3 regions of the Variovorax sp. P4_B10 genome follow, and region 2 is predicted to be linked to each of the others. Evidence: riboswitches for the same ligand, from Rfam matches in the RefSeq annotation. Region 2 holds a riboswitch; each other region holds the start of a gene.
The links. Region 2 has a riboswitch for cobalamin ahead of AC1DXX_RS28060 (TonB-dependent receptor). Riboswitches for the same ligand answer to the same signal wherever they lie in the genome.
Positions count from the first base shown of each region.

Region 1: another riboswitch for cobalamin. It lies ahead of AC1DXX_RS21300 (TonB-dependent receptor domain-containing protein); the one in region 2 lies ahead of AC1DXX_RS28060 (TonB-dependent receptor).
Region 3: another riboswitch for cobalamin. It lies ahead of AC1DXX_RS15530 (cobyrinate a,c-diamide synthase); the one in region 2 lies ahead of AC1DXX_RS28060 (TonB-dependent receptor).

Region 1 covers NZ_JBFUHN010000048.1:5,395-8,649, reverse strand. Annotated here, with positions in the region: gene AC1DXX_RS21315 (flavin monoamine oxidase family protein) at 1-137, shown strand, start outside; gene AC1DXX_RS21310 (c-type cytochrome) at 163-591, shown strand; gene AC1DXX_RS21305 (RidA family protein) at 647-1,168, shown strand; cobalamin riboswitch at 1,224-1,486, shown strand; gene AC1DXX_RS21300 (TonB-dependent receptor domain-containing protein) at 1,587-3,255, shown strand, end outside.
Region 2 covers NZ_JBFUHN010000084.1:21,038-24,292, forward strand. Annotated here, with positions in the region: gene AC1DXX_RS28060 (TonB-dependent receptor) at 1-1,859, opposite strand, end outside; cobalamin riboswitch at 1,988-2,260, opposite strand; gene AC1DXX_RS28065 (hypothetical protein) at 2,345-2,569, opposite strand; gene AC1DXX_RS28070 (hypothetical protein) at 2,714-3,118, shown strand; gene AC1DXX_RS28075 (cation:proton antiporter domain-containing protein) at 3,088-3,255, opposite strand, start outside.
Region 3 covers NZ_JBFUHN010000030.1:6,735-9,989, reverse strand. Annotated here, with positions in the region: gene AC1DXX_RS15530 (cobyrinate a,c-diamide synthase) at 32-1,348, opposite strand; cobalamin riboswitch at 1,521-1,775, opposite strand; gene AC1DXX_RS15525 (hypothetical protein) at 1,788-1,973, opposite strand; gene AC1DXX_RS15520 (hypothetical protein) at 2,458-3,006, shown strand; partial or broken gene tnpC (IS66 family transposase) at 3,026-3,255, opposite strand, start outside.

The sequences.
Region 1 (3,255 bases), on a different contig from region 2:
ACAAGAACCTGTGCCAGGTCGACGGCCGCATTGCGCTGGCCGGCGAACACGCTTCCTACATTCCGGCCTGGCAGGAGGGCGCCTTGCTCTCGTCGCTCGACGCCATCCAGCGGCTGCACGCCCGCGCCGTCGCCTGAGAGCCGAGCGAAGGACATACCCACCATGAACAACAGCATCACGACCTTCATCAAGCACGCACTGCTCGGCCTTTCGCTCGGTGCGCTGGCCTCGATGGGCGGGCACGCGTTCGCGCAGTCGCCATCGCCCGAGCCCGTGTTTTCCGTCGGCCCCAGGTTCCAGGAGAGCTCGGGCGAATCGATCTACCGTGCCACCTGCCAGGGCTGCCACATGGCGCAGGGGCAGGGCGCGAAGGGGGCCGGCGCCTATCCTGCGCTCGCATCGAACCCGAGGCTCGCGAGCCCGGAGTACGCACTCTATGTGGTGCTCAACGGCCAGAAGGGCATGCCCGCCTTCGGCAAGATGATGAGCGACGAGCAGATCGCCGCGGTGGTCGGCTATGCGCGCACCCATTTCGGCAACCAGTACCCCGATGCCATTCCCGCGGAAAGCGTCAAGAAGCTGCGGCCTTGACCTCTCTGCGCGATCCGGTAGATCCTTCATCCCTCCCTGTACCGAGACAACACCCATGACCATGACCTCCCTCACGAAGAAGCTGGCCCTCGTCGCCGCACTGTTCGCAGCCGGCACCGGTGCTGCCAATGCAGCCGATGAAATCATTCGCCACCGCATTCCGAACTCCACCTTCCCGATCTCGGCGGCGGTGGAGATTCCGTCTTCGTTCACCAACGTGTACCTCTCGGGCCAGGTGCCGCCGCTGCAGGACGCGACCGCGCCCAAGAACACGGCCGCAGCCTATGGCGGCGACACCAAGGGACAGACCGTCGGCGTGCTCAAGGCCATCGAGAAAAGCCTCACCGGCCTGGGCCTGACGATGGGCGACGTGGTGAAGATGCAGGTGTTCCTGGTGGGCGATCCGGCCAAGGACAACAAGATGGACTTCGCCGGCTTCATGGAGGGCTACACCCAGTTCTTCGGCACCACCGCGCAGCCGAAGCTGCCGGTGCGCTCGGCGATGCAGGTGGCGGCGCTCGCCAATCCGGCCTACCTGGTCGAGATCGAGGTGATGGCGGTCCGCCCCGCCAAGTGACCCGCCAAGTAGCGCGGCGGCCACAACTTTCGGCTTAGCGAGGTTGCATCAGGGCCTAAAATCCCGCCCGTTGGTGCTCGCGTCGTGGTTCACACGGCGCAGTTCAACGGGAAGCAGGAGTGGACGCCCCCCGAACCCGGAAGACGGGATTCGGAACAAGGCCGAAGCCGCCTGCGCTGCCCCCGCAACGGTCAAGCAGACGACGCCGCAAGGCGTCACCCCTCTCCATCCAGCCACTGGGCGCCCTGAAACAGGTGCCTGGGAAGGCGGCAGGGGCGCGCTGCCAGCCCGGATACCGGCCAACAAGGCGGCTGCCGCATGCACGAACGAACGAATCGGTTCTTGCCTGGGGCGGTCATTGCGCCCAGATGCTGGCGGGGAGGCCGGCAAGGGGCATTGACGTTCGTTCGGCTCATCCATGATTTCCTGCGTTTCCTTTTCCCGCGGCCGCGCCCCTGCGCGCCGCAGCCGTCTCGCCTGCCTGCCGCTCGCGCTGGCTTCGGCCTTCGGCGGCCTTGCATTGATCCAACTGCCCACGCTGGCGCATGCGCAGGAAGCGGCGGCGCTGCCCGCAACGGTGGTGACGGCCAACCGCACCCCACAAGCCCTGTCCGACCTGGTGGGCGACGTGTCCATCATCGACCGCCAGACCATCGAGCGCAGCGGCGCCACCGGCGTGGCCGACGTGCTGGCGCGCCTGCCGGGCATCGAGATCAGCCGCAGCGGCGGCGTCGGCAACGCCACCAGCCTGTTCATCCGCGGCGCGGAAACGCGCTTCACCGCGGTCTACCTCGACGGCGTGCGCATCGACTCGCAGTCGACCGGCGGTGCCGGCTGGGAAGGCATTCCGCTGTCGCAGATCGATCGCATCGAAGTGCTGCGCGGCCCGGCCGCCGCGGTGTACGGCTCCGATGCCATCGGCGGCGTGATCCAGCTCTTCACCAAGCGTGGCGAAGAGGGCGTGGCGCCTTATGCAGGCATCGGCTTCGGCAGCCGCGGGCTTCGCAAGATCGAAGGCGGCGTCAGCGGCAAGTCCGGCCTGTTCGATTATTCGTTCGGCGTCGCGCACGAGGAAAGCAAGGGCTTCAACGTGCAGCCCGCGAACAAGCGCACGCCCTCGAAGGACGGCTTCACCAGCCCCGACCGCGACGGCTACCGCAGCACCTCGGGCAACCTGAGGCTGGGCTTCCAGATCACGCCGGACCAGCGCCTCGATGCCACGCTGCTCCAGAGCGACATCGAGGCAGGCTACGACGCCACGGTCGGCTTCAGGACCAAGCCGCCCATCCTGTTCAGGAACGACATCGCGAACAACACCCTGCGCACCGCCGGCCTCACATGGTCGGCCAAGTGGAACGACATCTACAGCACCCGCGTGCAAGTGAGCGACTCGCAATCGGTCTACAAGACGCAGCCTTCGTTCTACCGCACCGAAACCAACCTGCGCGGCTACCTGTTCCAGAACGAATTCCGCTTCGGCCCGCACCTGGTGACCGCCGCGCTGGAGCGGCGCGAAGACGCACTTGAAAACGCACCCACCACCTCCGCCAAGCTCTTCTCGCGCGACCGCTCGCAGAACGCCATTGCGCTCGGCTACGGCTACGTGCAGGGCCCGCATTCGCTGCAGCTGCATGTGCGCCGCGACAGGGACAGCGAGTTCGGCGGCAAGACCACCGGCAGCGCGGCCTACGGCTTTGCCATCACGCCCTCGCTGCGCTTCACCGCATCGGCCGGCACGGCCTTCCGCGTGCCCACGCTGTACCAGCGCTTCAGCGAATACGGTCTCGCGAGCTTGAAGCCCGAATCGAGCCGCAATGTCGAGCTGGGCCTGCAGTATTCGCAGGGCGCCACGCACGCGGGCATCGTCGTCTACCGCAGCCGCGTGCAGAACCTGATCGTGTTCGACGGCACCCTCAAGGGCTGCGCGTCGTCGTTCGGCTGCTACTCCAGCACGGCCCGCGCCCGCTACCAGGGCGTGACGCTCTCGGCCGGCCACCGCTTCGGCGATGTCACCTTGCGCACATCGCTCGACTACCAGGACCCGCGCGATCTCGCCACCGACCACCTGCTGGCCCGCCGCGCGCAGC
Region 2 (3,255 bases):
GAGACCAGCGACTTGCCGACGACCTCGTTGAAGTCGTCATAACGCGCGCGCAGCTTGGCGACGTTGGCTTCGAGCCTGAGCGTGGAGGTCAGCGCCAGGTCGAGCGTGGCCTCGATGCCTTCGGACGACTGCTTGCCGACCTGCTGCGTGATGGTCGGGTCGTTCGCAGAACGCGAGAGCAGCTTGTCCTTCTCGATGCGGTAGGCCGCCACGGTCCATGCGCCGCGGCCGTCGGCCAGCTGGCGCTTGTAGCCGATCTCGACCTGCTTGCCGGTGCTCAACTCGAACGGCGCTTGCGTGGTCGATGTGCTGATCACCGAGGTCAACGGATCGGCCGCACGCGCCACCTGGGCGTAGAACGACTGCGAGGCATCGGGCGCGTACACCACGCCGAGGCGGCCGGTGGCGTACTCGAAGGTTTTCTGGAGGTTGTTGGCGGCGTTCTGCAGGTCGGTGCGCGCAACCTTCGCGTGGTCCCAGCGCAGGCTGCCCACCACCGACCACTGCTCGTTGAAGGCCAGCTTGTCTTCGGCGAAGAAGGCGTAGGTGCTGGTCTTGGTCTTGTAGCGCGGCGTGTAGGCCACCGGCGAAGCGTAGTAGCCGGGGTTGAAGACGAAGGGGTCGACCACCGAACGGCCGCCATAGGGCGAATCGTTGGTGTGCAGGAAGTCGATGCGGTTCGCATCGAAGCCCACCAGCACCTGGTTGGCCAGGCCGAAGAGCGTGTGCTTGAAGGTGGCGTCGGTGCGGTTGCCGATCTGCTCCTGGTCGTGGCCGATTTCCAGGTAGTCGCCGCGAGTGACGCGGCCGGTGATGGCGCTGTAGGTGTAGGTTTCGCTGTTGCGCCAGTGGCGCTTGCTGTCGAGCCGGTAGAGCTGGTTGCGCACGGTGACGGCGTCGTTGGGCGTCCATTGGGCGTCCAGGCGGGTCCAGCGGTCGCGGTACTTGATCTCGGCATCGTCGAGGTTGTAGTTCTGCGCGCGGTTCAGGCTGCTGACGCGGCCGTTGATCAACGGCACGCCGTAGTAGCGCTGCGGCGACTGGCGGCCCTCGTCGTGCGACAGCGTGAACTGCAGCTGCGGCGACACATCGAGCCGCACGGCCGCGCCCACCGCCAGGCTCTCGGCCTCGCCGCGCAGCATGAAGCCGTCGGTCTTGCGGTGGCTGATGTCGAAGCGGTAGGAGAGCATGTCGTTGATGGCGCCGCCACTGCCGAAAGCGACCTGCCGGGTGGCATCCGAACCCACGGTCACGAGCGCCTCGTTCTGGATCGGGCCGCGCATGGGCTTCTTGGGCACCACGTTGATCGCGCCGCCGATGGCGCCCTCGCCGAACATCACCGACGCGGCGCCGCGCAGCACCTCGATGCGGTCGACCGACCAGGTGTCGAAGGGAAAGGTGACGGTGCCGGCGCCCGCGTAGAGGCGCGTGCCGTCGAACAGCTGCATCACCGAGCCGTGGCCCGTGAAGCCGCGCGCCGCCATCGCCGTGCCGCCGTTGCCGGGGCCGGGCGTGGCGGTGATGCCGGTGGCGCGGGTCACGGCCTCGACGACCGACACGTCGCCGCGCGCGCGGATGGTGTCGCCGCTCAGCACCTCGATGCTCGCCGGCGTTTCCAGCGGCGTGAGGCCCAGCCGGCTGCCGGTGTGCGAGGGCTCGTCGATGGCCAGCGGCGTGTGCCGGGTGGCCTCGACCTGCACCGGCGCGAGGCTGTTGTTGCTGTTGTTCGGCGCTTCACCCGACTGCGCCAAGGCGCTGCCCGGCCCGAAAGCCAGTCCCAAACCCAGTGAAAGACCCGAAAGGCGTGCCCATTGCAGCGGCGCGCCCGTGCGATCGCGCGCCGGCGATGCATGACCCATGTGACTTCTCCTCCGACCTGCGTCCCCGCAGGCTCCTGACCGAATGCGGACGTCGAGGGATGCGGCGAAGGGCGGGCCGGTTCACGCGAGGGCGAAGCGGCATGCCCGGACCCGCACTCCCGCAGCGTCCGAAGGCGGTTGCGAAGGCCGGTATCCGGGCTCGCGGAGCGCTCCGATGGGCAGGATGAGTGCGCATCGGAGCCGAAACCCTCGCCTTCCCACGCCGAGGCGCAGTGGCTGCCAATGCCGACAGGGGCATTGGCGCGAGGGTTTCCAGATCCGCTGACCGTTGCGGGGGCAGCGCAGGAATGGATGCGTCCGTGAAGACGCAGCGCACCTGCTTCCCGTTTAACCCCCAGGCCACTGAATGGCATGCGGGGCACCTTCGAACCGTGTGCGTGGCGGCGTCAGTTAAGAAGAACTGCCGCACCAGGCCCGCGGGATTATAGGGAGCGGCCCGAAAGCAGGCCCCGTCCCCGCGGGACTCAGACGGGTTTTCCGTCCGCGCCGAACAGCCGGCGCAGCACCGCGACACCCGCCACCAGCGCGTTGGAATAGCTGGCATACGGGTCGTGGGCGGCCTCCAGCGGCTCGTAGATGTGGTGCTCCGCGCTGGGGACGTCACCCTCCACCGCCTCCATCAGCACCCAATAGAACTCGCCCTCCTCCAGTTCGTGGACGGTCAGTGCGATGTTTCTGGGTGAGGGCATGGAAATGCGGGGCATGCTGGTATTTCTGTCAAATGGACGGAAGATGGGTGCGGTTGACAGCTTCCGGGCTTCTCCTACAGAGCTTGCGCGCCGGGCGGCCTAATGTTGTTGTCAGGGACCTTCCAAAAGAACCAGGAGGCAAGCATGAAGCATTTCACTCTTGAACCCCGCATGCGGTCGAGTATCGGGGGTGCTTTCTATCCGACCGGTTATTCGATGGTGATGTTCCCGAGCGCAGAGGACGCCAATCGCATCGGCCATCGGCTGATCGAGAAAGGCATGAGCGGCGACGAGGTCTATCTGCTCCCCCCCCAGACGGTGCTGGAAGAAATCACACCCACCGTCAGAGACTCGGACAACCCCCTGCCCTCCGCCGGCACTGACGCCGCCACGGTGCGCGCCTACACCAAGCTGGCGCGCGAGGGCCACACGGGTCTCCTGGTCAGGACAAGAGATGAAGCGGCTGCGACCCGCCTGATGGAACAGGTGCGTACCGTGCCCTACTCCATCGCGCAGCGCTACCGCACGCTGGTCATCGAAGACCTCTGAACCGGTGCGGAGGCCGGGACGGCCATCGAAACCGCACGCTGCACCACGTCGCGGGCCATGGCCTGAGCCAGTTCCTGCTCGCCGAGGAAGACGGTGACCGCCGCTTCCTGCGTGAGCAGCCGGGCCTCGTGCTCGTT
Region 3 (3,255 bases), on a different contig from region 2:
TGGGGTCGCGTGCGGCGTTGCCAGCGCGCGATCAGGGCTTGAACAACGCGGCGATGGCCGCCGGATTGCTCGGAAAGTACAGATGCATGAAGGACGCGAAAAGGCGTTTCTGGCGGAAGACCGCTTCGGCTTGGCCGTGGTGGCGCCGGGCCCGCGTGTGCAGTGCAGCCGGCGTGCGCGTGTCGATGCGGGCGTGATGAAAAGTGTGGCCGCGGACCTCGCCTTCGGGCAACTCCAGACTGTGCATGCCGAGATTGACGAGCCGGTCGGACATCGCGCCCTGCCCGGGCAGCAAACCCAGCATGGGCGCCTTGTGGCCGGCAGCGTCGCTCAGCGACTCCAGCAGCACCAGCATGCCGCCGCACTCCGCGACCATCGGGCGACCCGCGGCATGGTGCGCAGCGATGGATTCGCGCGTCGCTGCATTGCCGGCCAGCGCTTGCAAGTGCAGTTCCGGGTAACCGCCCGGAAGGTACAGCGCGTGCGCCTCTTGCGGCACCGGTTCGTTGGCCAGCGGCGAAAAGAAACGGAGTTGCGCGCCCAGGGTACGCAGGAGGTCGAGATTGGCGGAGTAGACGAACGAGAAGGCGGCATCTTGCGCGATGGCGATCGTCACGCCGGCGAGCGAGACGGGCAGACCTGAATCCGAAGCCGAGCGCAGCGGCGCGTTGAAATCCACGGCAGGCGGCATCGGCAGCGCCCCGTGCTCGGCAAGCGCAAGCGCGGCGGCTCCGATGCGCTCGGCGATGTCGTCGACCTCGCCGGCCTGCACGAGGCCGAGGTGACGCGACGGCAACGCGTAGTGCCCGCCGCGCGGCAGCGCGCCGTACCAGGCCATGCCGGCCGGCAGGCTCTCGCGCACCATCTGCGCATGGCCCGCGCTGCCCACGCGATTGGCCAGCACGCCCGCCAGCTGCAGGCCGGGGCGATAGGTCGCCAGCCCGTGGGCGACTGCGCCAAAGGTCTGCGCCATCGACGATGCATCGATCACGGCCAGTACCGGCAGTCCGAAATGCAGCGCCAGATCGGCACTCGACGGCGTTCCATCGTGCAGCCCCATCGCGCCTTCGACCAGGATCAGGTCGACCTCTGCAGCCGCACGGTGCAAGAGCTCGCCGCAGTGCGCCTCTCCCCCCATCCACAAGTCGAGCTGCTGCACCGGCGCGCCGCTGGCACGCTCGAGGACCATGGGGTCGAGAAAATCCGGCCCGGTCTTGAACACGCGCACGCGCCGGCCCTTGCTGCGATGCCAATGCGCCAAAGCGGCAGTGACGGTGGTCTTGCCTTGGCCCGAGGCCGGGGCCGTGACCAGCAGCGCGGGACAGCGGAAGGCTGCGGGTGCAATCATCCCTCGGCCTTCATCGGCCTCCCGGCCACTCGCAGCGCATGGACGCCATCGCACAGCGGGCGTGAGCCAGGGCCATGTCGCCTGAAGGGGATGCGTGTCATAGAGAAAATACCGCGCCAGCCATGCTCACCCGCTTCCCCGCAGGTACGCACCACAAGGCGCGCCGTTCGCACAGCGCGCCGCCTCGTTGGCCGGTATCCGGGCTGGCGAAGACGACCCGTGTTCCCTTCCCAGGCAGCGCAGATTGCGCGGATTGACCTAGTGGGCTATAGACACGAGCGGCGAGCACGAGGGCTCACGTTCGCTTACCGTTGCGGGGGCAGCTCAGGTTAGGGCGCGCGATGGCTTGCCGCACCACCCCTCCTGATTCCCGTTGAACTGCTTCGACCGGAAGGACGAAACGAGCACCAACGGACTGATCATAGCGGAACACCTCCACTCATGCGGTGCGCCGCCCGGTTGTCTTACGCGCCGCCGCCTTGGGCACCAGGGCGCGCCAGCCGATGACGCACGATGTGATGCACAAGGCGATGCCCAGGGCTGACAGGATCAGCACCGACGCCTCGCGCAACCAAGGTCGTTCGCGCAGCGGCCCGAAATCGAGGCTGTGCAATCCCTGGTACATGAACCCCGCTGCCATCGCCCCGACCTGTCGACCCGCAACAGCACCCTGCCCGAGGCGGGATCGGCATAGAGTTCCGTGCCGTCGACCAATGCGCGCGCCAGACCGGCAAGGGCTGGCCCTCCGAGGCTTCGGCCGAGCCTGGATTCTTCGCGTAGTAGGCATCGTCGTAGTCCTCTGCGCCGTTCGTCGCCATGACCATGGCTCTTGTCGAAGCTTTCCCGGATTTTCTGCCCGTCGAAGGCGAGCATCAAGGAGTCGTTCCGCACCTTACCGTTGCCGCACGGCGATGTATGCGAAGCCGCGGCTGAGTTGCAATTGTGGCTCGGAGCATCCCGTGCCCGCTGACTGGTTCATACGCGGCCAGCATCATCGCAGCCTTGACTGATGAGCGTGGCGCGCAGTTTGAACATAGGGAGGCGGGCTGTAAGCGTCCGAGCAATCCGTGTTGACGGACCAGCCGACCTGCCCCATTAGACTGATGCGAATGAGCCTGCAAGCGACCTTCATTGCCACCGAGGACATCAGCAACTGGCAGGACGCCGGTTGCGCTGTACTCGGGAACCCTTCTGGATCAACGGAGCGTGCAGCCACGGCAGTCGGGATCAGCGTGGGATCGGAGGTTCGATGGCGAGTCGATTTGTTCGCAAGCGTTGGCCAATCTTGCTTTCAAGACGTACGCTGCATCGGCGAACTGGTTTACATCGGCTACGGTCAGCAAGTTGCGGTGTTCTCGCCCAAGACGGCGAGCTTGGCATCGCACTCGCTCGACGGCTACTTCGGCCATGTATTCACGACTTTGGATCTTGAGTCGCCCAATCTTGGTTCGTCGGTGCTGGTCGCATCGGCTTCAGAGTTGCTGCGCTTCGACGGCGCTGGCCAACTCTTGTGGCGGAGGTCAGGGCTTGGAATCGATGGTGTCGTCATTCACCGAGTCCAAGACGGCGAGATCTTTGGCGATGCTGAGTGGGACCCTCCAGGAGGCTGGAAGTCCTTTCGATTGCGACTGGATTCTGGAGAGATATGTCAGAGTTGAGGCCTTCCCTCTCGGCGGTCTAGCCTGGCGTCCAGCGATGCGGCAGCAACTCCCCCACGAGACGCGCTTTGTGCGTGGGCAGGCGCTGCAGGACGGCCTTTAAGTACGCGTACGGATCGAGCCCGTTCAGCTTGGCCGACTGGATCAAGCTCATCACCGCGGCCGCGCGTTGCCCCGCCCGCAGCGAGCCCGCGAACAACCAGTTCGAGCGCCCGAGTGCGATCGGTCGGATCTGGTTCTCCACCCAGT